4 regions of the Pseudoalteromonas luteoviolacea genome follow, and region 3 is predicted to be linked to each of the others. Evidence: predicted binding sites of a transcription regulator. Region 3 holds the regulator's gene; each other region holds the start of a gene.

Region 1 (7,930 bases), 1.9 Mb from region 3:
AGCTGCGCCACTCACGTCGGTAAAATTAATTTGTAAACCATATAACTCTGCGCCAGTAGGCGTGACCGTTTGAGAGTTTAAAGGTGCAGTGTAAGGAACCGTTGTTGCATTACCAATGGTATTACCTTGAGCATCAATTGCTGCAATGGTTACATTACCTGCATTATAAGTCACTCTAAAGTCTGTAGCAGGGATCTGTTTACCTTGACCAGGCTCCAATGTTGCAGCTAACTGAGTAGTGCTGGTGTTACTACTATGCGGAAAACCAGCTGTCGTCGGGATGGTAAATATATTACCCCCCAAATTACCATCAAGATCCATACCCAGCTTGTTCTGCTGGTTAAAGGCATCAGCTAAAGAAAGCGCAATTTGTCCAAGCTGATTTTGGGCAGGGATTAAAATTTCATCCCTAAATGCTAAAAGCCCACCAATTTTACCCTGTAATTTGGTTTGATCTACTTCTAATGCGATAGCGGCACCTTCCGTGATATCTAGTTTAAGTTCCTTTTTATTTGGATCCGGATCGCCATCTAATGAAAACAGGTTAAAGGTACCATTTTCCATTACAACCGATTGCCCAGATCCTAAAAACACCAACTTTTCACCGTTAGAACCATCTAATGTTTCGATATCTACCAATTCAGACAGATCTTTAATTGCCTGATCTCGCTCATTTAGTACCGAGTTTGCATTGTCGTTATCCGGGTTTGCGTTAAGTGCACCAACCTGACCATTGAGATCGCTAATTTTTTGAATTAGGTTATTTGCTTCTTGTGAATAAATCGCCAACTGCTCGTTCACAATATTATTTTGATCAAACACAATGCCTGACAATCGATCCATTTGATCAATCATATTTTGCGCATCTGTTAGAAATAATGAGCGTGTAACTGTAGAAGAGGGCAAGTTCATTGCTTCTTGCAAGTTGTTAAACAGGGAGTTAATACTGGAGTTTAAATTATTGGAGTCTTCCCCAAACAAAGTGTCCACTCGACTAGATTCAGTCACAAACTGGTTATAATAAGACTGACTCGAGATGTCTCTATACAATTGTTTTTGGGCAAATTCATTTAATAAACGAACCGTTTCTCCACGACCAACCTGATTCCCAACCATGGTTGCATGTTCAGTACGCTCTCGAATGTAGCCCACCGTATTTAGGTTTGCTATGTTTTTACTGGTCGTTTGCAACAGTTCACTGCTTGCTCTAACGCCAGAGGTGCCAATGTTCATTAAATTAAAAGACATCTTAGTTTACTCCTTGACGTATAAATGAAGACACAGCTGATTGGAAATGACTTCCACCTAACACATTTTTAATTTTGTTCGCATAGTTAGGGTCAGTTGCATAACCTGCTTGTTGCAATGCATCTAAGTATTCACTTGGCTTAGAGGCTTTTTTGAGTGCTTCCTCATAACGAGGGTTCGACTGCAAAAAGTCCACATAATCACTGAAGCTGTCTTTCAAAGATTCATATGCTCGGAAATTTGCTTGTTTTTTAACAGGCAAGCCCTGTTCAAATTCGAGTGTCATTTTACTGGCACTGTCTCCTGTCCAGCGGCTATCCGCTTTGATATTAAATAAGTTAAAACTGCTATTGCCATCTGGTTTCGAGATTACATGTTTTCCCCAGCCAGTTTCTAAAGCGGCTTGAGCGACCATTACAGCGGGGTTTAAGCCAATTTTTTCAGCGGCAGATTTCGCGTAATTCCACAGCGTATTTATAAATTCTTCAGGACTTTCAAAGCTCTGAGGCTCAGCAAATTCTGGTTGAGCGACCTCTTGTGCAGCTGGTTCGTCTAATTTGAGTGGTTCAGAGGATCTTTTTTGTTGGGCTTCGCCATTAGCGATTTTATCGCTTTGGATTTCTGCACCTGTGCGTATTACTGAGGACGGCATATATCCATCTTTTTGTGGAGATAATTGCTGTACTATTAAGTCTGCAAGCCCTAAGCTGCCTTTATTTGATAGTTCTAGCGCCATTTGCTGGTCATGCATATCACGATAGAACTTCACGCTACTCGAGTTAAATGGGCTATCTTTGTCTTCAAAAGCTTCATTGGCTTTACGCATACTCGTTAACAGCATTTGCGTGAAGATTGATTCAAACTGCTGTGCAGCCTTTTTTAGCGCTTGCTTTGATGCATCACCATCACCAGCACTTTTTAACGCATCTTGTCTCAATGAGTTAAGGTTGTTTAAATCAAAAAAGCTTTGATTATGTGTCGGATCAGTATTCATGGTTCAAAAACACGTCGTTAAAAAAGGGATATAACTATTAATGCAATTATTAAGCCAAAAAAAGCCTCATAAATATGAGGCTAACTTATTGAATATAAATAGAACACTATATGACAACTAATTGACCATGTATGGCACCTGCTTCTTTGAGTGCTTCCAATATCGCCATCAAATCGCCAGGTGCCGCACCGACAGCATTAATTGCGCGAACCAAATCATCTAGACTACTGCCAGGATCGAAAACAAATGCTCGAGAATCGTCTTGATCTACATCGACAATACTTTGCCTTGTCACTACAGCATCCGCTTCAGTTAAAGGCTGAGGTTGTGATACGTTTGTCTGCTCCGCAATTGTCACTGTCAGTCCACCGTGCGTAATCGCTGCTGGTTGTAATTTCACATCTTTACCAATCACAATAGTGCCAGTTCTAGAGTTGACGATAATTTTGGCTGACGTATCAGCAGGCTTAAACTCAAGGTTTTCAAGTGTAGATAAATATGCCACACGCTGTGACGGATCTCGCGGCGCAATAACTCGGACAGAGGCTGCATCTAAAGCACTCGCACTGTTTGGTCCAACTAACCCATTGATTGTATCGGCTAAACGTTTAGCTGTTGTGAAATCAGGACGGTTAAGATTAAACGTAATATGGTCGCCCTGTGTAAATGGACTTTTTACTGCACGTTCCACCATCCCTCCATTGGGGATCCGGCCAACGGTTGGTGTGTTTATTACAACTCGGCTTCCGTCCAAGCCCTCAGCACCTAGTCCACCAACGATCATACTACCTTGCGCAATCGCATATACATTACCATCGACACCTTTCAAAAACGTTTGCAACAATGTCCCACCTCTTAAGCTACCTGCACTGCCAATAGAAGACACTGTGACATCAATACTTTGCCCAGGTTTTACAAAAGGTGGTAAATCCGCATGCACGGCCACGGCTGCGACATTTTTGATTTTTGGTTTCAGGTTACCAGGTAAAGTGATCCCAAAGCTGTTCAACATTGCTTTAAAGCTTTGCTCTGTAAACCGGCTTTGCTCACCTGTCCCCGGCAGACCAACCACCAAACCATAGCCTATCAGTTGGTTACTTCTCACTCCTTCCACCACACTGACATCCTTAATTCGCTCAGCACTTACACTAAGTGAGGCCGCCAATGTAAAAATTAAAATAAGAGTTTGCAGAATACGCATGATCTACTTCCTTAAAATGGCATCAATGTGCTCATGAAGAATTTAGTTAGCCAACCTGCACTCTGAACTTCTTGCGTTTGACCTTTACCAGAGTATTGGATCCGAGCATTAGCAATTCGATTAGATTGTACTTCGTTTTCATAAGACACGTCTTGCGGTCTTACTAAGCCTTCAAGTCGGATAAACTCTTCCCCAGTATTCAATGTTAACCACTTTTCTCCGCGGATCACTAAGTTACCGTTTGGTAATACACGCATAACATTGACTGAGATGTTACCAAACAAACTATTTGACTGGTTGGCCTGAGCATCACCCTGATAAGAGGAGTTTGCGCCCATATCCAGTTGAATGGCATCTCCACCAATATTTACAGGTACATTGCCCAAACCAAGGAATGGGTCAACATTTACTTCGCTATCTTTATCTAGTTTCGAGTTAGCAGCTTTTGAGGCTTGAGTAGACTCCCTCAATACCACAGTAATAATATCACCTACTCTGACTGCTTTTTTATCTGAGTACAGATCATTCGAATATGAATTGAATAATGACCCCGTCGATACAACAGGTTCAGCTTCCGTTTCAGGATACATAGGAGCGTAATAAGGATCATCTCTTACAACGTTACTATTTTCCGTAGACATGCATCCACTTAGGCTAAAGCCCAACGCAAAGACTAAAATACATTTACGCATGATCTGTCCTACCCTATTACAGTTGTTGATTGATGTAACTCAGCATTTCGTCAACAGACTTAATTACTTTTGAGTTCATTTCATAAACACGCTGGGTCTCAATGAGATTGACCAGCTCTTCGGTCACATTTACGTTGGATGTTTCAAGTGCACCCTGTACCATAGAACCAAGGCCTTCAACACCTGGGTTACCCTGCACTGGCGCACCACTAACCGCTGTTTCTGTGTATAAGTTTTGACCTATCGGCTCTAGACCAGATGGATTAATAAAGTCACTGATCACAAGCTGACCGATGACAGTGTTCTCAGCTTGACCATTAATACTGACCGACACTTCCCCATCTTGAGAGATAGTGATGGAATTTGCATTGTCCGGAACCGTCATTTCTGGTTGAACAGGAAAGCCTGCGCCAGATGTGACTACACGGCCGGTTTCATCTGTGGTGAACTGGCCATTTCTTGAGTACGCAATCGTCCCATCAGGCATTTGGATCTCAAAAAAGCCCGGCCCTTGGATCATCCAATCCAAAGAGTTTTCCGTGCTTATCATATTCCCTTGAGAAAAGTTCTTTTGGTTCGCAACCACTTTCGAACCTGCACCAAGCATCAAACCCGACGGCAGCTCTGTATCCTGAGATGAACGACCACCTGGCTGATTGATATTTTGATAAAGCAAATCTTCAAAAATCGCTCTACTCTTTTTGTAACCAACAGTACTGGCGTTAGCCAAGTTATTGGAAATGACCGAAATATCAGTCTGTTGAGCATCAAGCCCAGTTTTACTTATCCACAATGCTGGATTCATAATCTTTACCTCACTCTCTTATACTATGCGCAGGAGCGAAGTGTGTCGCTCGTCGATTTCTTCTGCTGACTTCATTAACTTAATTTGCATCTCAAACTGTCTTTGGTGATTAATTAAATCCACCATCTCATGAACAGGATTAACATTAGACATTTCTAAATAACCACTCATCACTTTTGCCGTTGGAGATACTTCGCAAAAACCACAATGACCATCATCTAACTGATCTTCTTGTGGTCTAAATAAACCATCGTTGCCTTTCTCAAGTTGATTATTATCAGCGGTAATTATTTTTAGCCGATCAACGGTTTCTAAGAAATTCGCGGGAGCCCCCTGCGGGCGAACTTGAATAGAGCCATCATCACTAAATACCACTTTATCGATAGGTAAAGGCAATATAATTGGACCCCCTTCGCCAATTAATTGACGACCATGACTAGTAACCAACGCGCCGTCACTAGTAATGTTAAGCGTACCTACTTTTGTATATGCCTCTTCACCACTGGCATCCATAACACTGATCCACGATTTCTCATCAACCGCGATGTCTAAATCACGACCTGTTTCTGCAACCGCGCCGCTTAACATATTTGTACCTGGGCGTTCTTGCATGGCAAACACACGTGTAGGCAAACCTTCTCCAAACGCCTGCATAGAGCGAGCCTGAGCAAAGTCAGCCTTGAAGCCTGTGGTATTAGCATTAGCTAAGTTATTAGCTTTGAGCGCTACGCCACGTAAGCTTTGTTTAGCACCTGACATGGCGACATAGAGCATTTTATCCATGAGAACGACCTAAAACTGTTCAATATATGGTGATAAAAGCAATATTAGTGCCAGAGTGAGTGTCAAAAAATAAAAAAGCCGCAAAAGCGGCTTTTATAGAAGTGGTTTATCCTATCGGATCTGAAGAATGTTCTGCTGAAGTGTTGAGTTAACTTCAAGTGCACGGGAGTTTGCTTGGAAGTTTCTTTGTGCACTGATCAAATCAACTAACTCATTCGTTAAGTTTACATTAGATTGCTCTAACGCCGATGAATTGATAGTACCTAGAGTACCTGAACCAGGTTCACCTGCAATAGGCTCCCCAGAGGTTAGACTTTTCTTCCACCCTGTATTACCAGCTTCCGTCAAACCTTGTGAATTTGAGAACCTTACCATCGCAACCTGGCCTAAGAAAGTAGAGTCACCGTTACTGTAAGACGCCACAATTTTACCATCAGAACCAATATCAATACCTGCTAGTCGACCCGTTGTCGCGCCATCCTGATCCAGTGCTTTCACTTCAAAACGGCTGGCAAACTGCGTCGGTAGTTTATTGGTTGTATTGGCTTCATCACGCCAGTTCAATTGAATATCAGATGGAAAGGTTGCACCATTGGTTAATAACCCTGATACATTAGCTGCGGTTAAATTCAATGAGTTAAAGGTTGTGCCCGTATTAGCTGTTTCTGCAGCGCCAGTATGTGCCGGAAAACCTTGTGCATTAAATCCAAACTCCGTAATAGGCGTTATGGCTGCAGGGGCAACAATTTCGCTACCATTTGCATCAAATGGCTTGCCACCTAACGTTGCATAAACCTGCCACTCATTTGCATCAGTTGCAGGATCTTCTTTACGGAAGAACAACTGTAAAGTATGTGGTTCACCCAAAGAGTCGTACACTGTCGTCGACGTTGAGCTGTTATAAGATGCCGTTGTATCTGGATCAAATGCAATGGTTGGTGCCGTCGCTGTTGAATCTAAGTTAAATGATGAATAAACATTTGTCGTGGCACGAGGAGAACCTGATGCGTCCGGTATCTGCAGTGGCGACGATGTACTTAAACTCACCGAAGTTGTATCACCTGTACTTGGATCAACAGGGAAGCCCTGAAGAAAGTTACCGTTTGCATCCACAATAAAGTTATCTTTGTTCAGCTTAAATGCACCTGCACGAGTGAACGTATAATCTTGGCTGCCTAAATCTTCACTTGTTGCAAAGTAACCCTCACCTGTAATAGCAAGGTCAAGTGAGTTTTGTGTAAAGTTCAATGAACCTTGGTGGAACTGCTGAGCAACCATCGTCGTAGACACACCATCACCGTTTTTGGTCTTACCAGCACTAAACACTGACGAAGCATATACCGAAGCAAACTCTGCTCGAGACTCTTTAAAACCTGTCGTATTTACGTTCGCAATGTTGTTAGCTGTGGTGTCCAAATCTTTTTGGGCTGCAGCTAATCCTGTTAAAGCAATATTAAAACTCATACTCTAATACCTCTATAAATGAAGGTTAAATCTTTTGATTAAGCTATCTCTGCAACGTCAGATAGTCTAACTGCACCAGCTTTAGTATTAATGACAATGCCCTGAGAGCCATTGACATTGACACTATCAATATTTCTAAAAGTCGCTGTAGGCAAAGACTCAAACTTACCGTTTAACTGCCCTTCAGCTTTAATTGTGTACTCACCTGGTGGTGCTGGTTCATCATTGTTTGTTAAACCATCCCACTCAAAGCGTGTTGCTCCGACGCTCTGCTTTCCTAGCTCGATTTTTCTAACAAGCTCGTTTTTATCGTTAACAATACTCAGCGTTAGCTTTTCAACAGGTTCAGCCACGATAATGGAGCCCCTTGCCTGCATACCTGGACCATGTTCTATCGTGTCAGACTCAAGTAAAGCCTTTTTACCGATCAAAGTAGAAGCTTGAAGTGCTGAGTTTGATGTCATTGAAGCAGCTAACGATTCAAACTTTGTATTTAAATTTGATATACCCTCTGCCATCGTAAAGTTGGTCATTTGGGATATCATTTGATCATTATCAGCAGGCTTACTCGGGTCTTGAAAAGACAACTGCTGAGTAAGTAACGCAAAAAAGTCTTCCTGCTTTAACTCATCATTTTTCTCAGTTGGCACTTGCTTATCTTGCCAACGCAACGAATCGACAAAGGACGAAGTTGCGGAATTGACATCATTACTCATCAGCTATACTCCCAATTAGCGCTGACC
Region 2 (7,930 bases), 1.1 Mb from region 3:
AGCATTAGCACCACCAACAATAGCGCCATGAGCTGACTAACCCAGCTTGGTAACACTTGATGCTCATGCCCTGCCATGGCTGACACTTCAAAGCCAAAATGAGAGACTAGGTAATCCGTTAAAAAGCCAAACACTATAGCGACACCTATCACAGCTGTGATATAGGCTGCAACAGCGCGACGTCCCAGCTCTTTTGCAACCACCCCAATGGTGGCCACATTGGTTGCAGGACCTGCCAACATAAACACGAGCACCGCACCAGGTGATACTCCTGCTAAGAGTAAACCCGCAGCTATCGGTGTTGAGGCAGTAGCACAAATGTACATAGGAATACTGATCAAAATAACCACTATCATGGCCAAAATGCCATCTCCCCACTGTGCTAGAAACGCGGTTGGCACAAATGTTTGGACTAATGCAGCGAAGAATATACCAATTAAAAGCCAAACCATAGTATCAGATAACAGCTTGTTACAACTAAATTTAAGTGCCTGCCAAAGCTTGTTTGTAAGGCGGCTCTGACTAGAGGCATTTGAAGCGCAGCAAGTGCTTACTTCTGGTTTTTCTTTTTTATTGTCAGATGCACAACAGCTCGACTGTTCGCTTGCAAGTGCTGGGGCATCTTGTTTATTAGCTTGCATCACCTGCTCTGAACCACCGCATGAAGATGATGTCGCCTTGGCAACAACTGATTCTGTACTACAACAAGCAGTGCTTTTCTCATTTGGCGCCTCAGACTTTGTAGCACATGTTGACGCAGGCACTGGAGGCGCTTTACTACAACACGTAGCATGATTAGTAGGCGCATTTTCTGATATGCCTTTATCAGCCTCAACCTGATGCTCTCGTCCCACTAACAACCCTGCCGTAATTGCACTGGTGACTGCAGCGATGGGCCTGATAATGGCCATAAATGGTCCAAGTAACGCATAAGATACCGAAATAGAATCTACGCCAGTTTCAGGTGTCGACACCAAAAATGCGGTAGTGGCACTTTTAGATCCTCCTGCTCGTCTCAGTCCTATCGCAGCCGGAATGACACCACAAGAACACAGTGGCATCGGCGCACCAATGAGCGCCGCTTTTATGGTGGTCCACAACCCTTCTTTACCTAAGTGACGCTGTAAAAAGTCTTTAGGAATAAACACATTCAACAGCCCAGCCAACAATAACCCTAACATTAACCAAGGTGCTGAAATGACAAATAACTGCCAAAAATTACTGATGAGTGTCATCTAAATCCTCCAATGCAGTCAAAATTGAGCATGTATTTGCTGGTTCATCACCACCACAACATTGATCGGCTAATAATGTTAATGAACGTTCAAACATGCTCAACTCTGCTATCTTCTCTCTAACCCAATCTCGTTTTTGCAGCGTGAGTATCTTAACCTCTTCACAGCTGTGCATTTGCTTTTCAATTTTAATACTTAATAATTCTTGAATATCTTTGAGATTGAACCCAACTTCCTTTGCTCTCACAATAAAGCGCATTCTTTCTACCGCTTGTTTATCATATAGACGATATCCCGCAGCACTTCTTTCACTCGCCGCCAATATTCCCTGCTGCTCATAGTACCTTAATGTATCGGTAGACACTTCTAGAAGCTTGGCAAGCTGTCCGATTCGAAACATTGTCATTGCTTTCCACCCAATAGTACAAACCCTTCAACCAATCTGTATACCATCATATTTACCCACAACCATATTAGGTAAAATATAAACACTAAAAGTGATACACTGGCTTTCGCAAATTTGCTGAACGAACACAAATGAACTCTGCAAATGGTGTTGTGAATAAGATATTTTTAATTTTCCGCATTAAAAAAGACCCTAAAATCTATCATCACCGTTTCGTCAAATTCATCACTAATACTGAGTATAAACCTTGGAGTTTACTCCAAAGTCAATAACGAGATAAAAATATGAATATTGTTGTTTTAGATGCCGCGACCTTAGCTGGCGTCGACCTTTCTCCACTTCATGCTTTTGGGACAGTGACCACCTACGAACACACGACGCCCAATGAAGTCGACAGCCGTATTCAGCAGGCCAATATTGTTATTTCGAATAAAGTACAGTTATCAGCTGTGCACTTTGCTACCGCCACAGAGTTGAAGCTAATTTGTGTCGCAGCGACGGGCACCAATAATATCGACTTAGTCGCAGCAAAAGATGCAGGCATTGCTGTTACTAATGTCGCTGGCTACTCTACACCTTCTGTCGTGCAACACACGTTTACATTGCTTGGTAATTTGATGAGTAATATACATAGATACGCGGCAGACACACAGCAAGGTGCTTGGCAGAAAAGTCCGATGTTTTGTCGTCTAGACTACAGTATTAATGATATTGCAGATAAAAAGTTTGTGATTGTCGGGTATGGTAACCTCGGTCAAGCAACCGCGAAAGTCGCAGAGGCATTCGGTGCCAAGGTCATTATTGCAGAGCGCCCCAACAGCAAGGCAACACGCAGCGGGCGAGTAGCTTTCGAAGAGGCAATGCAAATCGCAGATATCGTCTCCATACATTGCCCACTGACACCACAAACCGAAAACCTGTTTAACGCGCATACACTGGCGCTTTTACCTAAGCATGCCATTTTAATTAATACAGCACGTGGCGGCATTGTGAATGAGCAAGCTTTGGCTGATGCTCTTGCAACCAAGCAAATCGCAGCTGCAGGCGTTGACGTACTATCCATTGAGCCGGCCACAAGTGATAATCCGCTTGTCACTTATAAAGGTGACAATTTAATGCTAACACCACACACAGCTTGGGCAAGTTATGAGTCTATCACTCGTTTAATTCAGGGTATCGCAGACAATATCACCAGTTATCTGAACGGCAGACAGCATAACCGCGTCGTATAACACATAAATACTTTCCTAAATAAGGCCACAGATCAACACTGTGGCTTTATTCACTACATTTTCTTCATTATTATTACTTTTTAGTGATAAAGCGTACTACCTCAAATTCTAAAAATCATAACTCACTGATTTTAAAAAACAAAAAATTGGCAAAGCAATTGCAGAGTTAAACCAAGTAAAAAATATAATTAAACTTGATGGTTACCCTAACCATCGGGTCATGAGGATAACAGAATGAAGAAACTACTCGTTGCTACTGCGCTTTTAAGCACTACATTATTGTCTGGTTGTATTGTGGCAGTCTCTGATGGAGAAGTACGCCACCACAGCAGTTGGACAAGCACTCACCAAGAAAACAGAGAAAAAATCAGTAAACTTGAGCTTGGCACAAGCTATAAAGCAGTGACCAGTAAGTTTGGCACACCTGATTTTAATGAAGCGGTCTCTAAAAACGGCCATACCTATCAAGTGCTTTATTTTGCCACAAACAGAAAACACTCTGATGGTCAAATTACCAAAGATGAGTGCACACCATTAGTATTTAAAGATGATCAGCTTATTGGATTTGGCCAAGCCGCTGTAGATAGTTATTTATAAACAGATTTGACATACTTCCCTGCTAAAGCCGCATACCGCGGCTTTTTTTATTCAGCGATTCACTAAAACGACACGCTCTTGCTGATGATGCGCTTGCAATAGAGCTTCGTCGGCTAACTCCAAGCTGTCATTTTGATCGCCAGAAAAATCCTCTTGTACATGCACAACCCCTATACTGATGGTGACATGTGCGCAGATCGGTGAGCTCGGATGTGGAATAGACAATGCATCAACAGCCTGATGCATCGCCGATGCCAATGACATAGCTTGATCTGCATTGCGCTTATTTATCAATGCAACAAATCGCACACCATCGTATCTTGCCACAAATCCGTCTACTTTTTGCGTCATGCTCTCCAGCACTTTTGCAACTTTAACCAAACATTCATCTCCAGCACTAAACCCACAGCTATCGTTGTACTCCTTAAAATAGTCGATATCTACGAGCAAAACTGACAATGGGACTTGCTGGTCACGACTTTGGTACCATAGTTGAGCCAGTGTCTCGTCCAGCGCTCTGCGGTTCGGTACTTCGGTCAGGCCATCAATATTTGCCAAGCGCTCCAATAAGTCATTTTTTTGCTTGATCGCTAAATGTATTTTCACACGCGCTTTAACGATATTTGGGCTAAATGGTTTCACAATGTAATCTACCGCGCCGAGCAGTAGCCCTCTTGCTTCATCTTGGTAGCTGTTGCTTGCAGAGATAACAATCACGGGAATTTGGTAACAGCTCGGATCAGCCTTAAGTTGCAGTAAAAAATCAAGCCCTTCATCATCAGGCATGAGGATATCAACAATGATCAAATCAATATGTGTTTGTAGCAGCCGCTCAAAAGCCTTATCGCTGTTAGCACAGCTAATTACCAAGTGCTCATCAGATAAGGTGTTTTCTAGAACCACCCGATTTAAAGGATCACCATCTAAGACTAAAATATTGGCCGACTTTTGCATTTAACTTCCTTTTGTTTCCAATAAAATAAACTGCTTAGCTTGCTCTATGAGTGAAATCAACCCATCTCTTAAAGCGTTGTTCAATGAGGTATCAGCTGTACGTTCAGCAGATGTACTAGCCACCTTTTTAATGCGGGAATTTGCTTCAACTATCTTGGCATAATCCGCCAATCGCGCGAGCCCTATTCCACCCGATGCCCCTTTGATACTGTGTGCAATTTCAGCCAACTGAAGATTACTTTGTACGCCACTCAGATCGCTCACATATTCATCACATAGTTTAGCAAACTTCTCCAACATTGTTTTTACTAAGGTTGGATTGTTCATCAGTTGTGCCAAGGCAAAGGCTTTATCAAAAACACTCAGCTGCTGAGTCACATAAGGTTGCAATGCACTGCACAAATTCTCAGGAGAAATCGGCTTTACAAGAAATGCGTTTACACCATGAGCAAATGCTTTTTCCTTTTCATGTTCATGGGCATTTGCTGTTAAAGCGACGATAGGTAAAACCTCTTTATTTAACTCTGAACGGAGCAATTTAGTTGCTTGATAGCCATCAATATGCGGCATATAAATATCCATTAACACCATATCCGGCTTTAGTTTCTGACATATCTGTAAAATATCTTGCGCGCTTGGAAGGGCGACAACCACTGCACCATGTTGCTCCAACACCGTTTTTGAAATATCCAAGTTCAATGCATTGTCATCCACGACTAAACAAAGCGCATTTGCTAAACGTTCATTGCTCTGAACTTCAGTCACTCGCTGCTCAAGTGGAGATAAACATAACGACTGATAAAAAGTATGCTGTGGGATTTTTAAAATATTGAGCGATGTCGCCTGTGCAAGCCCGTTTGATAAATCACTCGGTACCACCAGCCCTGAGCAGTTTGAATGTTCTGTATCGCTATAGTGGTGGCATAAATAACTCAGCTCTTCTGTGTCATCACAAGCAACATAAGTAAAATTGTCTAACTGCTCTAATGCTTCACCAAAATTGGCAAAGTGCGTAATGTGATAATCGCTCAGATAATCTGGCAAAGAGGCTGTAGACACCAAACAGATTTTGTTTTTAACCGCGACTTGAGGCCTATTTTGTGTTCGTAGCATCAACTCAAATTCAAAAGTACTGCCCCCGCCCTCTTCACTGTGGATCTCTATTTTCCCTCCCAGTAAAGTGACTTGCTGTTTGACTATCGCAAGACCTAAGCCGATCCCTTCATATTCTCGTGAGCTTGACTCATTGCCTTGCGTAAACGCATCAAATAGTCGTGCTTGGTCATCTTCTTTAATCCCAGGACCCGTATCAAAGACGCAGAAAGAGAGCCACTGCTCCCCATCTTTGCTCCATTTAGAAGCCAAACGTAATCCTACTTCTCCACGATGTGTAAACTTGACAGCATTACCTAATAAGTTCACCAAGATTTGTTTAATTCGTGCTTCATCACCAATGAACTCAGGCCATACATCTGGTGCTACTTGCAGAGTTAAATTCAACTTTTTCGCATCACTCAAAGGCTGAATAAGTGCACTTAAGCTATTAATTAAGTTCAATATCGTAAATGGCTTATTACGTATCTTTGCCCGCCCACTCTCCAGACGAGCAAAGCTCAATATGTCACTCAACATCGTCAATAATTGCTTCGCTGCGGTCTCTATGTGCGTCAACTTTTCGCTATCTTGCGTACGAGTCAAAGCTGGCTTTAAAATGCCAACTAAACCCAATATGGCGTTTAATGGTGTGCGGATCTCGTGGCTAATATTGGCAATAAAGCGGCTTTTTGCGCGATTTGCTCTCTCCGCCTCTATTTTGGCTTTTGTAAGCGCCGTCACATTTTGCACATGGATAACAAAATACTTTGGCAACTTTTTCTTGTCCCATACCAGTGACACACTTAGCTGCAACCAGAGCGAAGACTCACTTTGCGATAGACTTAATACTTTGACGCCTTTACGCTCCTCAAGAAGCTGGTTTAATACAGTATTGAGCGTATCAAGCTCATCTTGGGCAAAAAGCGCACTTAAATGCTGGCCGGCTTCCACACCATTCAATAGCTTTCGTACAGCACGATTAAATTCTAAAATAATACACTCTGTAGATACCAATAGGATCCCATTTGGCGCATGTTTAATTGCCGCTTTAAAATTCTGCTCTGAGGCACGCAGCGCTATCATGGCTTGCTGTTGTTCACTGATATCACGTGCTATCCCTAAACTCCCGATCCGGCTTCCCTGATCATCAAATAATGGGGATACGCTCACCAAATAAGCTTTACCATCAAAATCTAAGATTTCAGTTAATGGAATACTATGTCGCTCCATAGCTTGTTCAAGCTCTAGTAGCTCCAAATATTTTTGGCTAATTTCTTGATGTTCTTTAGCAACTAGCTCACTTTGCGGTACATCAATAAACCGCTCAAACGCATGATTACAACCAATGAATGAACCATCAATATTTTTGAAATAGATGAGATCTGGCACCGAGTTTAGTACCGTGTTAAGCAGCGCGGCTTGACGTTCTTTCGCTTCAAAACTACGTGACAGTGCTTTTCTTTGCCGCTGAACTTGTTCGTCTAAACGCGCATTATGAGTTTCCATTTGCTCAAACAGCGTCTGCCTTTGCACTACCACTTGTTTTATCTCTTTAAACCAAGGTTGCCAATCATTTGGTACTGGATAATTTAGCGTATTAGACTCAGCTAAATCTTGCTTTGTCAGATAATGTACGAAGTGTTTGAGCGGACGAATAAATATTTGCCCGTTTAACCATAAAAATGAGAAAAAAGTAAATACAATAAAGAGCGCTAAAAAGCCAAGCTCAACCAATACTTCATGCAGTACTGTGGCAATAAACGCATCTTCTGATTGCTGAAATCTCAGTCGGTACGGTGCATTCTGAATTTCACCAACCAGTTCAACGCCATCGCGCCAAGGACGCGCACGTTCAGGAGCATTCGGCTTAGTTAAAACCACTGGTTGACTGCTTTGCACGAGGACCTGCTCATTGATATCAACAAGCGCGAGCGTCCCTGCGTCAAAAGTGAGCTTATCTAATAAAGCAATGACCTTATCTGCATTATAAATCAATATAATATGAGACTTTCCCCCACTATTGACCGGCTGAGCAATGCTAAAGTAGGTATTGCCAAATAATCTGGCTTGTTTACTGTCCGGATTCGCTAACCCCCCTTTTCTTGGGCTGAACCGCCCCTCAACGATGGCGGTTAAAAGGTGGCTTTGTGTCTCATCGCGACGTTTGACGAATGCAAACCCATGTTCATTAAAATAAGCCACCGCTTCCAACTCGGTGATCAATGCCAATGCTGTATCAAAACTAGGCCCTAAAGCCATGACATGCAACCAATGCTCTAACACGTTTGGAGATGCTTTATATGTGCCGAGTCCGACTAATTCACCACCTTGATCGGGTAAGCGGTGATAATAATAGCCTAACTGCTGCTGAACTTGTCGTTGTACGTCGCGAGGTAATTGATACTTAATCG
Region 3 (7,930 bases):
TGGAATTTATTTTCTATAAGGTTTCCTATTGCTATTAGGGCATCATGCGCATCTGGACCTGTACACGTGACTTTAACTTCTTTGCCTTGACTACTTTCTAACAGAAGTAAAGCGAGTACGCTATCACCTGGCGCACTTTTTTCTCCTTGATAGAGTGTAATATCCGCATCGAACTGGGTGGAGAGTTGTGCCAATACCGTTGCAGCTCTTGCATGTAATCCCAATTTATTCTTTATTAGAAAAAGGCCTTGATGCGATTGAGTCATTGTTCTTGCTCTCGGTGGCGAATTTTCACATTAGAATGTGTTCTTTGAAAACGCTCACCAAGAGTTTGAGCTAAGTAAACTGAGCGGTGTTGGCCACCGGTACATCCAATAGCAATCGTTAAATAGCTGCGATTATTGCGCTCTAAATGGGGGAGCCAAGTTTGCATAAATGTCTGAATTTGCCATATAAATTTTTGTACTATGCTATGGCTAGATAAATAGTCGACAACTGGTTGGTCTAAACCCGTTAACGGCTTTAGCTCAGGCTCCCAATGTGGGTTGGGTAAAAAACGTGCATCAAAAACGTAGTCAGCCTCTTTTGGAATACCATGTTTAAAGCCAAAAGATTCGAATGTGATTATTAGCTGTTTGTCTTTTTGACCCAATATTTTCTCACGAACACTTTCAGCTAATTGATGCACACTTAAATCCGTTGTATCTATGGTTACATCGGCTCGTCGGATCAATACTTCGAGCAAATTCTTTTCTTGTTTAATAGCTAAATCAAGCGGAAGGTCATTTAATGACAGGGGGTGTAATCGGCGAGTTTCTGAAAAACGCTTAATCAGTGTTTGGTCGTCACAGTCTAGATAAAATACCTGTGGCTTCGCAAATCCAGGTAAGTACTCTAAAATATCGTGAAATTCTTGTTGTTCTTTTGGTAGGTTTCTCACGTCGATACTGACGGCGATTTTGTTATAACTGTCAGAAACACTGCGAACCAATGCAGGTAAGAGATTGACCGGAATATTATCAGCGCAGTAATAACCTAAGTCTTCCAATACTCTTAATGCAACAGATTTACCTGAGCCAGAACGGCCACTGATAATTATGAGCTCCACGGTTAATTCCTATTATTTATCAAACTCAACAAGGACTTGGTAAAGCTCGTTGTCGTTACTCGCTTGCCTAAGTCGCTTACAAAAATGTTTATCATTTAGTTTACCAGCGATACTTGCTAAGGTCTCTAAATGTTGTTTATTTTCACCATCTGGTACGATGAGTGCTACAAATATGTCTACACTGCGATCATCATAAGCGTCAAAAGGAATAGCCTGTTGATTTACGAGTAAAATGGCAACAACGTCATTGAGACCTGATAACCGGCCATGGGGAATAGCAATGCCTTTACCTATGCCTGTGCTACCTAATTTTTCGCGATTGAGGAGAGCTTCAAGAATATCGTGCTGATTGGCGTTTGGAATTTTTTGTTGAGCCAGTTCACTGATATATTGGAGTATTCTTTTTTTACTATTAAAAAGGACCGCAGCTTTGCTACAGTCCTCGGAAATTAGTGTGCTAAGTTTCATGATTAGTGTCGAGTTAGCTTCTCTTTATGTTTAATGACTTGCCTATCCAGTTTATCAATTAAGCCGTCTATGGCTGCGTACATGTCTCTATGTTCTGTTGAAGCGAAAAGCTCGCCTCCATTAACATGTAACGTCGCTTCTGCTTTTTGTATGAGTTTCTCGACATCTAAGATTACATGTACATTGTTTATGTGATCAAAATGCCTTTCTAGCTTCGCAAACTTACTTGTTACGTAGTCTCTTAATGAATCGGTAATTTCTACATGGCGACCAGTTAAATTTAGTTGCATAAGCATTTTTCCTTCTTTTGTTACGTCTAAATCAAGCTTTTACGTTGATTAGACGGTGGAATAGCCAAAGACTCTCGGTATTTGGCAATAGTACGTCTTGCCACCTTAATACCTTGATCTGCTAATACATCTGCAATTTTACTATCACTTAAAGGCTTAGCTGAGTTTTCTGCAGCGATTAGCTTTTTGATGAGCGCTCGAATTGCTGTCGAAGAGCATTCACCACCGTTCTCGGTACTAACATGGCTCGAGAAGAAGTATTTCAATTCATAAATGCCGCGAGGCGTGTGCATATATTTTTGCGTTGTTACCCGAGAAATTGTCGACTCGTGCATATCAACCATTTCAGCAACATCATTGAGTACCATAGGTCTCATTGCCTCAGGGCCATGTTCAAAGAATGCCTGTTGTTGTTGAACAATGCAATTAGTAACTTTCATTAAAGTTTCATTTCTGCTTTCTAAGCTTTTAATAAACCATTTGGCTTCTTGTAAATGTGAGCGAATAAACTGACTGTCACTGCTGGATTTTACCGAGCGTGACATCGCTGCATAGTGATCATTCACTCTGATTTTAGGCATCGAATCAGGGTTTAGTTCAACGACCCAGCGACCTTTTATCTTTTTAACAGAGACATCAGGTATCACATAATCAGCCTCTTCTTGCACAATACTGGCAGCTGGCTTGGGGTTTAAACTGTGAATTAACGTCATCACTTCTTTAAGCTCGCCTTCTTTGAGCTTTGTTTTCTTCATGATAGTACGATAATCACGATTTGCTAATAGATCGATGTGCTCATCAATGACCTGTTTAGTTTGCTCGAGCCAAGGAGTATCAGATGCAAACTGATTTAATTGAACAATCAGGCATTCCTGAAGGCTGCGAGCGGCGATACCAACAGGATCAAACAGTTGAATCCGCTTCAATACGGCTTCAATTTCATCGAGCTCAATAAGCTCTTGGTCATTGTCTTTGTTTAAGCTCTCTAGAATATCCTCACAAGAGACGGTTAAAATACCTGAATCATCAACCCCCTCAACAATAGACAGCGCAATAAGTCGGTCTGTCGCACTAAAAGGTGTTAATTCTAATTGCCACATCAAATACTCTTGAAGGCTTTCGGTTGTTTGACCTTGATAGACACTTTCATCTTCAGGCATAGGCCCAGACGAGCTTACAGGCGCAGCGCTGATATATTCATCCCATGTGACATCCATTGCCATCTCATCACTGAGTGTCTCTTTATTGAGTGCCGTGTCTGTGTCTTGCTCATAATCACTGAGCTGCGTTTCTACCTGTTCTTCAGTATTTGATTCCGATTTATCCGTTGTTTGTGCCTGTTCATGGGTTTTATCTAGACCATTTTCAAAAGACTCTTGTTCGTTTTCTTCTACTTCCAATAAAGGATTGCTGTCCAGTGCTTCTTGAATTTCTTGCTGGAGGTCTAATGTGCTCAGTTGCAGCAAGCGGATTGCTTGTTGCAATTGTGGTGTCATTGTTAATTGCTGCCCCATGCGCAGCTGTAGCGATTGCCTCATGTATCTCTAACAATCCTTTTCGTTGTTACGCTTGTTCTTAACTATAGCCTGAATTGTTCGCCTAAGTAGACATCTCGAACGGTTTGATCCGCTAAAACATGTTCAGGGCTACCTGAAGCAATTAATTCGCCATGGGAAACAATATATGCCTTCTCACATACATCTAATGTTTCACGTACATTGTGATCTGTGATCAAAACGCCGATCCCACGGTTTTTTAAATGCTCAATAATTTTCTTTATATCTAACACTGAAATGGGATCAACGCCAGCAAAAGGCTCATCTAATAGAATAAATTTTGGATCAGCGGCTAAAGCGCGAGCAATTTCAACGCGACGACGCTCACCACCAGAGAGTGCCATACCTAAGCTTGAACGAATATGTTGAATGTTAAATTCATCAAGTAATTCATTTAATATTCTTTCGCGTTCAATCTTGTTGAGGTCTTTTCTCGTTTCAAGGATCGCCATTAAATTTTGATAGACGGTTAACTTTCTAAAGATTGAAGATTCTTGTGGTAAATAACCAATACCTAAACGGGCTCTGCTGTGCATTGGCAGTAGCGTAATGTCCTGCTCGTCAATATGAATAGCGCCCTTATCGCTGGGGACTAGGCCGACAATCATATAAAACGTAGTTGTTTTACCGGCACCATTTGGGCCCAGTAAACCAACAATGCTACCTGCTTCAACACTTAGCTCAACATTCTTTACTACTTGCCTGCCTTTGTAACTTTTGGCCAGTGCCGTCGCTTTTAGTGTACTCACTGTGGCTCCTTGGTTCCGTCTTGCTCTTTTTCAACTGGGAGTAAAACAGTTCTTACACGTTTACCTTCTTCATTTGCCTTTTGCGCACTAATTAATTGCTTTTCCATATCATAGAGGATCTCTTGGGCAGAAATCTTCTGACCGGATTGACTAATTTCTGCATTACCTTTGATGGTCAATAATCGATTCGCGACGTCGTAGCGGACCTCATTTGCACTGGCTTTCAATAAACTACCGTCAGTTTGTCGTTCTTGGAAAATTGCCGGAGAGCCTGTTGCTACTAATAATTGTTTGTTTTCGCCGAGGTCTTCTCTGCGGTGCACCTCAAGTCTGTCGGCAAAAATTTTTCTTTGGCCATGAATAATTTCTACGTTTTCTTCAAAAACGCCAATATTAGTTTGTAGTTGCGCTTGTTGTTTTCCCGAACTGATGATGACTTGCTCAGGGTTATTATTAGCGAACACGCTTGGCGAAAGTAGCCCTATGGCACAAGTTAATAGTATGGTTGCACTTAATTTATTGCTTATCATAAATCGTTTCAGTGTGGTTGATTAGTTCAATAACCTCAATATTGAGATCGGCGATTAGCCCTTTACCTGTAATGGTTACATTAGGCCCTGTTATGATCACGGGTTGTTCTGAGCGCATCATCCGGTTCGTAATTTCAAGCCGGAGGTTGTCTGCATCTATGTGCGTGATCATAGCTGCATCATTTAAATTGGTTGCTTTAACATTGCCTTCTAAAATCAAAGTATCATTTTCATACAAAGTCGCTTCATTGGCAGTGAGCTGCCAATTGTGCTGTCCATTATGTAAAACAAAAATGGGTACTTCAAAGTGGCTGAATCCAAGCTCCTGATATAGCTCCATTCTTTGTGCTGTGATCTGATAACTCAATTGCCCGTTTTCGGCAAAGGAGGTTTGTTTCAAATCAATAGCAACATAGTCCGGTTTGGCAATTGTCTCTTCAGGTTGTGCAGGCTGCTCTGTTTGGGTCAAAAATGGATACCATAGCCACAACATAGTTGCACTGAACAATACGAGTAAAATCACCCGTAAATTAGTCATGTACTGCTTCCTTTAGAGAGAAGCTCATTGCCTTGGCTGAGCATAAGTAAGTCTGTTAACTCTCTTACCGCGCCAAATCCACCTGGCATTAAGGTTGTATAATGAGCCAGGTTTTTTACCAGTGGGTGCGCATCTGCTACGGCCACAGCGAAACCGACCTGTTGCATGACAGGGATATCTGGGCCATCATCACCGATATATGCAATTTGCTCATCAGTTAAATTTAAATTATTTTTTAATTCTTCATAAGCTTGGACTTTATCTTCTTGGCCTTGATAAATGTGGTTCACATTTAAGCTAGTCATACGTTGCTTAACAATTTCTGAATGTCGACCTGTAATGACGGCGACTTCAACACCGGTTTCAATTAGTGCTTTTATGCCAAAGCCATCTTTGGTGTTGAATGCTTTCAGCTCTTCCCCTTGATTTCCAAGATAGATCCGACCGTCTGAAAACACACCATCAATATCGCAAATTAGCAGTTTAATTGCCTTGGCTTTGTCATTGACCTGTACTGAGATTTGTTGATAAAGCTCACTAAATTGCATTTTAAATCACTCCTGCGCGCAATAAATCTTGAGTATTGAGTGCCCCAATTGGGTGTTTGTTCTCGTCAATGACAATGAGGCCATTTATCCGTTTCTTTTCCATGATATTAAGCGCTTCAGCTGCTAGCATATCTGAAAATGCTGTAGTACAACAAATAGTCATAACGGAATCAATAGTATCGTTATGTAGATCGACTTTTTGCTCAATAACGCGACGTAAATCACCGTCAGTAAATAAACCGCAAAGTTGCTTGTGTTCATTAATAATAGCTGTCATACCAAGTCCTTTGGCTGACATTTCAAATAATGCATCTTTGATTGAACTACCTGCAGGTGTCACTGGGACATCTGTGCCCTTGTGCATTATATCGTCTAAGGTCAGCAATAACCTTTTGCCCAAGCTGCCGCCTGGGTGGGAAAGGGCAAAATCATCAGCAGTGAACCCTCTAGCTTCGAGTAGGGCAACCGCGAGTGCATCACCCATAACCAGTGTAGCTGTGGTACTGGCTGTTGGCGCTAAACCAAGAGGGCAGGCTTCTTGTGATACTTTAATACAAAGGTGAATATCAGCCTGCTGCGCCATAGTTGAATTGGAATTACCCGTCATACTAATGACTTGTGCGCCAATTCTTTTGATCACTGGAATAATGCCGACTACTTCGCCTGTTTCACCTGAATTAGAGATGAGCAAGACCACATCATCGGCTGTTATCATGCCCAAGTCACCGTGACTCGCTTCACCCGGGTGAACGAAGAAAGAGGGGGTACCTGTACTCGCCAGTGTTGCCGCAACTTTGTTGCCGATATGTCCTGACTTCCCCATCCCAATGACGATGACTCTACCTGTACAATGAAGCATCAGCTCACAAGCTTGGATAAAGTTGTCATCGATATATTGATTGAGTTCAATGATGGCTTTTTGCTCTATGTCCAAAACGCGTTTTGCAGATTCAATGAGAGTGTGGTTTTTCATACTTACACCTAAATAATTGCGTACATGTAACCAACAAATGCAGCCAGTAGTACACCACCTTCCATGCGATTAATTTGTCTTTTTCCTCTGAGGTTTACACTCATTAGGATTAGTGCTGCGGTTGCGCCCAGCATAACGTAAATATCACGCTGTGAAATATTCATATCCAGTTGCGCAGGATTTAATATTCCAGCAATTGATAACACAGCGAGTATGTTGAATATATTGGAGCCGATAATATTGCCAAGCGCTAAATCGTCCTCGTTTTTTAGGACACCAGCGACGCATGCGGCTAGCTCAGGTAAGCTAGTACCGATAGCAATAATTGTTAGGCCGATTAGAAGATCACTCATGCCAAAAAACTTAGCAATATCTACCGCGGAATCGACCAGTAAGTCGGCGCTAACAGGCAGCACAATCATACCGACTACTAGCCAAAAAGCGGCTTTGCCAGTCGGTACATTATTTGGTACTTCATCGCAAGCTTCTGAAACAAGCGGATCATCCTCTTGGTCTTTGTTACTATTTTTGGTGATATAAATCAGACCAAGAATGAAGGTTGCAAAGCCAGCTAATAAAATGAATCCTTCTGTGGCGCTAAAATAGTTATCACTGATGATATACCAAGCACCTAATGAGACAATGATAAGTAACGGCATTTCACGGCGCAAAATGCCTGAACCCACAGCGAGGGGACGCAACAGTGCCGTAATCCCTAAAACAAGTAAAATATTGGCAATATTTGAACCTACAGCATTACCGACGGCGGTATCTGTTTTGTCTGATAAAGCGGCTTGTGCTGCCACCATCATTTCAGGCGCTGATGAACCCATTGCAACAATCGTCAGGCCAACAATTAACGTAGGAACCCCGAGATTTTTTGCCAATGCAGCTGCACCGAAAACAAATCTATCTGCGCTCCAAACAAGTGCAACAAAACCTAAGATAAGAATGACAAAAGATAAAACCATGAAACCTATGCCGAGTAACTAAATTACAGTGTGGTAAATATTATCAAATGCGTTGTCAAATGTATAAATAATCTGGCCTAGTTACGCAATGGACTCCGATTATATTTATCATCACAGATAAAAGTGGATGGAAAATGGCGTTTTGTAATTGCATCTATTACAAAATTTTACCAATTAGCATTTTCCATCTTGGTTGAAA
Region 4 (7,930 bases), 500 kb from region 3:
AAACCAACGGCTACACCAATGGCGAGAATTTTGCTAATTTTAAATAACCCACGCATATGATATCGACTCCTAATTACAAAGTTTGCCTTTAGAACGATTGATATGCACAAATTAAGCCAATACTGTTGGCATAGGACTTGCTCCTCTAAACATAATAGACAAAATTTTGATACGGTATTGAATGATGAATAGAGTAAGTAGTACAGCCATCACTGCCTGTTTACTGAGCTTTAGTGCCCAAGCTGAATGGTTTGAAGTGACAGGGTATGCTAATGCATACACCAGTGATCGAGCAGCAGCACGACAAGAGGCAGTGCAAGATGCCATTACCCAAGCTCTAATCTTCTCTGGCGCCACAGTATCTAGCGTGCAAACGCTGGCTGATGGTGTCCTCGCGCAAGATCATATTAAAATTAAAAGTCATGGTGAGATACAAGAGATAAACCTAGTCTCAGAAAATACTCAAGACGGCGTGATGAGCGTGACTCTGCATTTAGATATTTTCCCTAAACAGCAGCAATGCCCAGAAGAGTCGTTCCATAAACAGATCACCGTCACTCAAAGTCAATTAATACAACCGCATCATGCTAGACTAGGTCAAATTTTTGACATTCATAAATCGGCCAGCGAGCGCATGTATCAAACTTTGATGCAGCGAAATATGACGGTCAAGCCAATCCCTTTTATTGATAAGAACATTAATGTTCGTGCTTTCTTTTCACAGAACTTTGATTACAACGCACAGTTAATTGAGAGCTTAACTTCTGCCAGTAATAGTCAATATGTCTTACTCAGTCAAATCACCGATCTTGCTAATACGCATAAGTTAAATAGTGACTACGCCTTTTGGCAAAATGATGAATATGTCAGAAGCTTTAAAATTGACTTTGCCGCTTTTGATGCCATCAGCAAGGACAAAGTGTGGCAGCAACACTACAGTGTGACCGGTATTTGGCCTTATGAAAAAACCAAAATTGTCGATGTGTATAGTGATACCTTTTGGCATACAGATTATGGTAAACGCATTCAAGGCGTGTTTAATAGCCTCGCCCAAGACCTTAACCAAGCATTTGCCTGTTTACCAACTCGAGGGAAGATACTCCACAAAGACCAGGATCAGTTAGTTATTAACTTGGGAAGTGCACATGGGTTAAAAGTGGGTCAAGAATTAAGTATTGCCCATCGCAGTGATGTCGCTGGTGAAAGAAATAAATTTTTCACACGCAGTATCCAAACCATTAATCGTGTTAAGGTCACACAAGTGAATGCGCAAAATGCCATTGCGAAAAACATTCAAAGTAGGCCAATGAATAACATTCAAATCAACGACATCGTTGAGCTTATTATTACACCAAGTGAAGATTTTGCTTTATAACTGTTAAGGGTTGTGTGGCAACTTGGCGTCCCCGGTAGGAATCGAACCTACATCAAAGCCTTAGGAGGGCCCCGTTTTATCCATTAAACTACGGGGACACATTTCTGTGCCAAAATATGATAAGCAATTGTTTACGCTATTATATTTATAACAGTGGAACACTATCTATGACAAGCAATTTAATCTGTAAAACCACATTAACGAGCCTGCAATCGTTGGTTCAACATGGAAAAAAAGAATGGGCCACACTGAGCATAGCCCAATAGATATACTATTTATACGTAACTGTCGCGCTTGGGTGGAGTATAAAATAAGGAATAACGACGTTACTGCTTGCAACGACTAATCGGCTGTCAAAGTTCAATAAGCGGGTATTCACTTCGACGCCTCTATCGCGATAGATCATAGTGCCTGTTAACACATGGCTAGGTGCTGGCTTCTTAGGTAACTTTTTCGCATCTCGTGACAGAATAAAATCCCCATTAATTGTAACCGCAATACCTCTGTGAGACTTAAAGTCGAGTGCTGGATAGCCCATCTTTTGAAATTGATGGATCATTGACTCTGCAAGTTGATTTCCAAGCTGGTTGCTGTTTCGCAAGCTTCTATCAAAGCTAACAAAACTGGTGATTGCAACGGCGCTAGGAGACACTCCTGACATAGAGTCAGTAAGTTCCAAGGCAATTTGTCCAGCATAGTTGGTCAATTGTTTATTGTGAGCGTAAGTCACAAAGCCAGGATCAGTATACGCCAACTCAGGCTGCATATTTAACTCATTGGCAAGCGCCGCTAATTGCTGAGCTTGCTGTGCTTTAGGTGATTGTTGCCCTTGAGGCACAATTTGTGCATGCCTTGAACTCTCACACCCAGCGAGAAAAGCAAGACAACTCAACATCATGATGCTTAATTTCATTGATATTACCTACTTGCTCTCTCTAAGCGAATGCCGTCATGGCCGATTCCATCTCGTAATGCGTTGACGACTGATTGCGGGAGGAAGCCTTGTGCAGTCCCGACAACGGCTTTACTTTTCACGCCGACGATCCGTGCATTGACCAACACCCCACCTTGGTGATTTGCCAACGTACCAGCCAAAACATAGTTAAAAGTATGCTCATCAGACAACTCTAAAAAGTCTCTACTAAATATAAAGTCTCCTTGCTTAGTCACACGCATAAAGTCGGTGGTTTTAAAATCGACAACGGGGACACCAAAGTTATGTAATTCATGGACAAAGCTCTCAGAAATCTGATTTCCTAGCAAAGAACCATAGTTGTAATCTTCATCCAGAAAAACAAACGTCGCCACAGCGATTGGCGTTCGATCATTGACATAGCGCAAATTGCCAACCATATCTTGCATTAAGTTCTGTACATAATGGGTCACATTTCGACTTGCCATTTGCTGAGAAACCGTCATGCCATGCATCCCTCCAGGATGAACTTGAAATTGGCTTTCGGAGCTTGCAAACGCATTTTTCTCGACCACGATCGCATCACCCTGCGACTGCATACCATCGGTATTCATGCAGCCAAACAACACAGGCAATAAAAGTGATAACGCATACTTTTTCATATTTCTCTCCGTTAATGTTGACCGCGATGAAGTAGCCCATCTCGCATCTGCACTTGCTCTTCTCCCCACAAGGTTTGCTTGGGTAAACTTACAGACGCCGCTGAAACAGTCTTACTGTTTACCATGTCAATTAGCCTTGCATGGATGGTATATGAGTCAATATTTTCACTCACACTGCCTGTCAAAATCAGGTCAAATTTGTGGCGTTCTTTCAACTTTTCGATGTCTCGGCTCAAAACACTATCTGAGTCAGAAGACAAGCTAATGGCTTTTTGAATTCTAAACTCAACAATCTGTAATCCCATTTGAGTCAAGTAAGTAATAAAGCTTTCTTGTACTTGATTACTTAAACCAGCCCCTTGATTACTTAATGTATCGGCACCGAGGCTATTATCTTTAAAAAAGCTTGTTACAGCGACAGATGCCCCCGGCTTTAAAGGTCGGCTGTACTGGCTTAACTGTGTCGCCAACTCACCAACATAACTGTGAACACTGCGTGCTGGTGGCGCTGATTGCTTTATTACTGTTGTACTAGGTTCAAGCCAATTACTAGTACTACAGCCTGTTGTTAGCAAGCTCACAAACACCAAGATCAGAAATCGCATTTTGATATACCTCTAAGTTACTGACCCTTGTACATGCAATAATCGAACCAAACTATAAGGTAATATCCAATGAGAGTGTTTAATACCGGAAAGTGCATTTTTAGCACTTTTAGAAATAGAAGGAGTGTTTAATTAGGTCTTTGGCATAGGTGCCTTGTAGCACTTTATTCCTTTTTGTTCAAATTTAAGGCAAGCATTTGCCGCTGCTTGAGCATCCTCAAAGTAATGGTAACCAAGTAAATATTTATTACGCGCTTTATCATGCACAAAAAATGGCTTATGTGGAAACAACTGAGGCGATTTCTTTGTCAAAATTGATACGTATGTTTTCAATACTTTTAACGAATTAAACTCGCCACCAACAGTAATAAATCCATTTAATTGGGCCGTTGCCTCAACAACCAAATCCACTTCAAGTAACACATCCCCTTGGCTAGATAAAACAACCTCAACTTTTTCCTTTTGCACAATGTGACCTGTAGATTGCTTTTTTACTCTTGCTTCATAATATCCCGGTCTTATGTCACTAAACACATAGTAACCATCATATGCTGATTTTACGGTAGAAATAACATTGTTATTCCTATCAATAAGTTCAATTTCAGCATAAGCTAACGGCGTTTCCTGGCCATTTTTCTCTTTTTTAAATGCAATCCCCTCAAGTTCACCCGCATGTACGACTGGATATTCTAAGTAAGCAATAAAGCCTTTTCTCGGCGTAATTGAATGACCGTCATGAGCTGAAATATAAAATGGGTCTGGCAGCGAGTCTTCATCAAGGAGAATGTCTGTTTGACGATTTAAAGGCATGTTGCCAAGTAGAGCCATACCATTTTCGTCTGTAAAGGCCTGAGCAAACCCTTGCACAGATTTAATCCGCACACCTTTTAACACAACATCATTTTCATCCAGTATTGCGTTGTTATTTTGATCTAAAAATACCTTAACCAATACGGACCCTGAACTAGCAAGGCGTCTATCGGTAATAAAAAACTCGTTACTATAACTTTCGTACCCCAAGCTAATCTGACCAGTTAAACCAATTTGCCAATCATCATTTTGAAAATAATTAAACTGCCCTGTTAACCTAAACTTATCATTGTGCCAATTTAAACCTGCGCCCAATTTATACCCCTCATCGACAAGCGACTTAATATAGTCTAGCTCCACGTCAAATTGATGATTAATCACCCTGCTCAACTGAATTTGATAATCTGTCAGTTGACGTTCTGGCCGGATCTGGTACCCCAACCCAATGCGGCCATAAGTACCATTTACACGCCCCTGCCATCGCGCAACGCCTTTTACATCATGGCCTTGCAAGCCATCGAAACGCCTATAATCTAACTGATGACTAAAAGTACCAAGTGGTGTCGCCATCGATAATAGGTTAGAAGCAAAGAAGTCCGTATTCATGGTGTCATTACGCCAGTTTAAGGTACTCTGATAATTTAACCTTATTTGATTATGTTGGAGTATATTACCTGCAGCACGAAGTGTAAGTTCTTGCGTACGCTGCTGACGCAACTCATTGGAATCTCTATATGTGATATTGTCTGTTAATACAGCGCTTAACGCGTGCTGATTAAACTGTGTACGCCCCTGTAGCAATATCTGCTGCGTGCCTTTTTGATCCCGACTGAAGTCTAGATTAATTATGCCTTTATTCCATATATCAAACCCCAAACCAGCACTCAGTTGATAAGGGGTTTCTTGCCCTTCGAGTCCAATACGTACTGCGGAATATATCGATAAATCATCGCTGATCCCATAATCATATCGACTCAGTAAGTTCCACCCAGCTTCCTCTGATACATTAAGGCTATTACCAAGTAGTGTTTTACCTGTTTCCACAATAGATGTATCGAAATACCCTTCACCTTTGGAAAGACTCCCCCCAGCCACATAGTAAGAGCGATTATCTTGTAATACCTGCCCTTGAGGACCATACAAAATCAGCTCAAACTCATTACTGCCAAAATAAAGCTCAACAAGGTCGAAATTATACACACCGGACTGCACATTAAGCCTTTGATCAATCATGATGCCATTGTGATATAGCTCCACATCCCAACCAACTTGTATGACTCCACTGATCCTAACTGTTTGTGTATCTACCTGCTTATAAAGCGGCCGATCACTGAGCCTAAAACCCCGTGAATATGAAGCACGATGATTTCCGCCTATACGAGTTTCTAAAACATCACCAACTTCAACTTGGGTAACTTCTACAGGGCCAATCCTAACACCCTCAACATCTTCTCGAGTTAAGCTTAAACGACTTTCGCTGATCAGCTCACCTGAGCGGCCACTGATAAAGTAATTCGCATTCCAAAAGGCCACATCCTGACTTCCTAAAAGAGAAATTGATGCATCGGCCTCGTTGTTGTTTGTCGTAACCAACGAAGCTTGAAGATCTATTAGAGGTGGGCTCCATGCCTGATATGGTGTCTCCTTCCAGGGCAAAACAGGTATCTGTGTTGATATACTGGGCGCAAAATGGCGACTTTGTCTAGCTATACGCATTTCTACAGGCAGAGGTTGCTCACTGCGGAGTAATATTTTCAGATCTTGATAATCTAGGTTGAACTGCAATCGAAACCAGTGAGCTAATAGAGCAGCTTCAACATATACTTCGCCATTGCGCTCTAATACTTGGTGAGTATTAAGCGTCGTGACTTGTCCTGATACATTGACTCGGCGCTGTTTCAGATCCAATTCAAAGCGCTGTGTTTCGTCAATATACCACCCCACATATCGCAGCCTACTCTCCTCAGCAACGATGGCAAAATCTAAAGCTGAGAACAGACTTTGCAATTCAAGTAAGACCCCCTCATCACTTTTAACTGCAAAGACTTCAGAAAGATAATGATCTTTAACATACAACGAGAAGAAGAGCTCTTCTCCACTTTGAATGCGACCATCACCATAACTGCGAATAGGCTGCGTCTGTGATTTATCGTAACCGGCGTTAGCAAAACACACAGCAGGCGCCATAAAACAAAGCGCTAATAGTGCGGTTGTATAGAGTCTAATGCTCACTTATTCACTGAGTGGTGATATTAAATACGCGCTGCGAAAAAGCATGATCTCGATATTCCGCCTGTCCAGTATAGGTTACTCTAAATTGACCCTTACCCGTAATAACCTTTCCAGCCAAAATATTAAGCTCAACCTGTGCCTGCGTTACTTCAGGATAAATTGCATAATTGTTCGCGGTTGCCACATTATTCCACTGCTTAGTACCGTCAGGCTTCCAATCTACTCGCAACTTACCTAACGCACTCGCTGCGCCCGTTCTAAAAATATCAACCACAATCGTCGGCTTGTCGTTCACATCCGTCGAGAGCTTAGCTGCTGTAATTTTTACTTCGGGTGGTACTGTCTCTTTTCGATAAATGATAGGAATGCTGTAGCTCAAGATCATATTTAAACTGACCCCTATGGCTTCAGACTGACTTTGCTTTTCTGTGGGTAAAGCTTGAAACAATAAATGAGAGCGGTACTCTCCGTTTGTCATGCCTTGTTTACGACGCAATGCTAACTTAACCACTTGTCGTTCACCAGCACCAAGATGAACCTGTCTTGGCGTTACCCTCATTAAGTGGCTAAGTTTCCATGGCCCAACTTGTTCAGGGTGGAGATCTCGATAGCCACCAGCTGGCAGCGCTAGTTTTTCTTTCCACCCCAAACGATACGTTTTAGCTTCATTGCTATTGTTGATTAAGAACACTTTGGCCGTACGCTGACGTTCATCGAATACCACCCGTGTAGGTGATATCATCAATGACGCCTCTACGACTTGGCAAAAAAGGCATATGGCCAAAGAGCCCATCATTAAAAAATACTTTTTCATACAGCTAACTTAATAATTTACTTCAATATTAACCCATACGCGGTAGGTACCGTCCGGGTATTGCGAGGGCTGAGCATTCACCTCTAACGTGCCCCCTATCTTCAATGATGCATTACCTTGTGCATCACTAAAAACACGATCAACATGCTCCAATTCTACAAGGTTTATGCCTTGCACAGGCAGGTTACTATGAGAGAGCAATGGCGTCACAATGCTGGTCGATACCGAAATATCATATAACGCAGGCAAAGAAGAAATAATTAGTTCAGCGGCTTGCCCACCTGACACCAAATGCACAGCGCCACTTGTTACATTTCGCCCGTTCACACCAATTTGAATACGACTCATATTAGTATGATCAGAAATAAGAATGGTCCCAAAATCCAAAGGCGTGACAACTTCAATGCGCGCACTGGCCATATCACTGCTCATCACGAATAAGCAGCACAACAAAGCGCCTAGTTTTCTGATTTGGCACGCCCTAATCAAATAGGTCCTAAGCATCAAAAGGCTAGTAAC

Evidence for each region. The regulator sigma-54, encoded in region 3, starts transcription at its own class of promoters, with help from an activator protein. The targets are predictions, from matches to a motif close to GTTGGCACGNNNNTNGNNT.
Region 1: a site for sigma-54 is predicted at 5,760-5,778, ahead of S4054249_RS06100 (flagellar basal body rod protein FlgF). Genes of this name have one in related genera too.
Region 2: a site for sigma-54 is predicted at 3,019-3,037, ahead of S4054249_RS02515 (DUF3192 domain-containing protein). Genes of this name have one in related genera too.
Region 4: a site for sigma-54 is predicted at 3,589-3,607, ahead of S4054249_RS16725 (FlgO family outer membrane protein). Genes of this name have one in related genera too.

The regions. Positions count from the first base shown of each region.
Region 1 covers NZ_CP015411.1:1,405,047-1,412,976, reverse strand. Annotated here, with positions in the region: gene flgK (flagellar hook-associated protein FlgK) at 1-1,248, opposite strand, end outside; gene flgJ (flagellar assembly peptidoglycan hydrolase FlgJ) at 1,250-2,242, opposite strand; gene S4054249_RS06115 (flagellar basal body P-ring protein FlgI) at 2,349-3,443, opposite strand; gene flgH (flagellar basal body L-ring protein FlgH) at 3,455-4,135, opposite strand; gene flgG (flagellar basal-body rod protein FlgG) at 4,152-4,940, opposite strand; gene S4054249_RS06100 (flagellar basal body rod protein FlgF) at 4,959-5,723, opposite strand; gene flgE (flagellar hook protein FlgE) at 5,835-7,187, opposite strand; gene S4054249_RS06090 (flagellar hook assembly protein FlgD) at 7,226-7,903, opposite strand; gene flgC (flagellar basal body rod protein FlgC) at 7,919-7,930, opposite strand, start outside.
Region 2 covers NZ_CP015411.1:605,911-613,840, reverse strand. Annotated here, with positions in the region: gene S4054249_RS02530 (SO_0444 family Cu/Zn efflux transporter) at 1-1,235, opposite strand, end outside; gene zntR (Zn(2+)-responsive transcriptional regulator) at 1,219-1,635, opposite strand; gene S4054249_RS02520 (D-2-hydroxyacid dehydrogenase) at 1,926-2,873, shown strand; gene S4054249_RS02515 (DUF3192 domain-containing protein) at 3,108-3,470, shown strand; gene S4054249_RS02510 (diguanylate cyclase domain-containing protein) at 3,522-4,424, opposite strand; gene S4054249_RS02505 (ATP-binding protein) at 4,425-7,930, opposite strand, start outside.
Region 3 covers NZ_CP015411.1:4,418,722-4,426,651, reverse strand. Annotated here, with positions in the region: gene S4054249_RS19080 (HPr family phosphocarrier protein) at 1-266, opposite strand, end outside; gene rapZ (RNase adapter RapZ) at 263-1,108, opposite strand; gene ptsN (PTS IIA-like nitrogen regulatory protein PtsN) at 1,121-1,576, opposite strand; gene hpf (ribosome hibernation promoting factor) at 1,579-1,866, opposite strand; gene S4054249_RS19060 (RNA polymerase factor sigma-54) at 1,893-3,404, opposite strand; gene lptB (LPS export ABC transporter ATP-binding protein) at 3,446-4,171, opposite strand; gene lptA (lipopolysaccharide transport periplasmic protein LptA) at 4,168-4,701, opposite strand; gene lptC (LPS export ABC transporter periplasmic protein LptC) at 4,688-5,239, opposite strand; gene kdsC (3-deoxy-manno-octulosonate-8-phosphatase KdsC) at 5,236-5,787, opposite strand; gene S4054249_RS19035 (KpsF/GutQ family sugar-phosphate isomerase) at 5,789-6,760, opposite strand; gene S4054249_RS19030 (calcium/sodium antiporter) at 6,769-7,731, opposite strand.
Region 4 covers NZ_CP015411.1:3,915,193-3,923,122, forward strand. Annotated here, with positions in the region: gene S4054249_RS16700 (LPP20 family lipoprotein) at 1-56, opposite strand, end outside; gene S4054249_RS16705 (flagellar assembly protein T N-terminal domain-containing protein) at 182-1,375, shown strand; tRNA gene S4054249_RS16710 (tRNA-Arg) at 1,399-1,473, opposite strand; gene S4054249_RS16715 (FlgO family outer membrane protein) at 1,647-2,288, opposite strand; gene S4054249_RS16720 (FlgO family outer membrane protein) at 2,294-2,950, opposite strand; gene S4054249_RS16725 (FlgO family outer membrane protein) at 2,962-3,555, opposite strand; gene S4054249_RS16730 (SpaA isopeptide-forming pilin-related protein) at 3,688-6,597, opposite strand; gene S4054249_RS16735 (fimbrial biogenesis chaperone) at 6,602-7,411, opposite strand; gene S4054249_RS16740 (DUF4402 domain-containing protein) at 7,421-7,831, opposite strand; gene S4054249_RS16745 (DUF4402 domain-containing protein) at 7,923-7,930, opposite strand, start outside.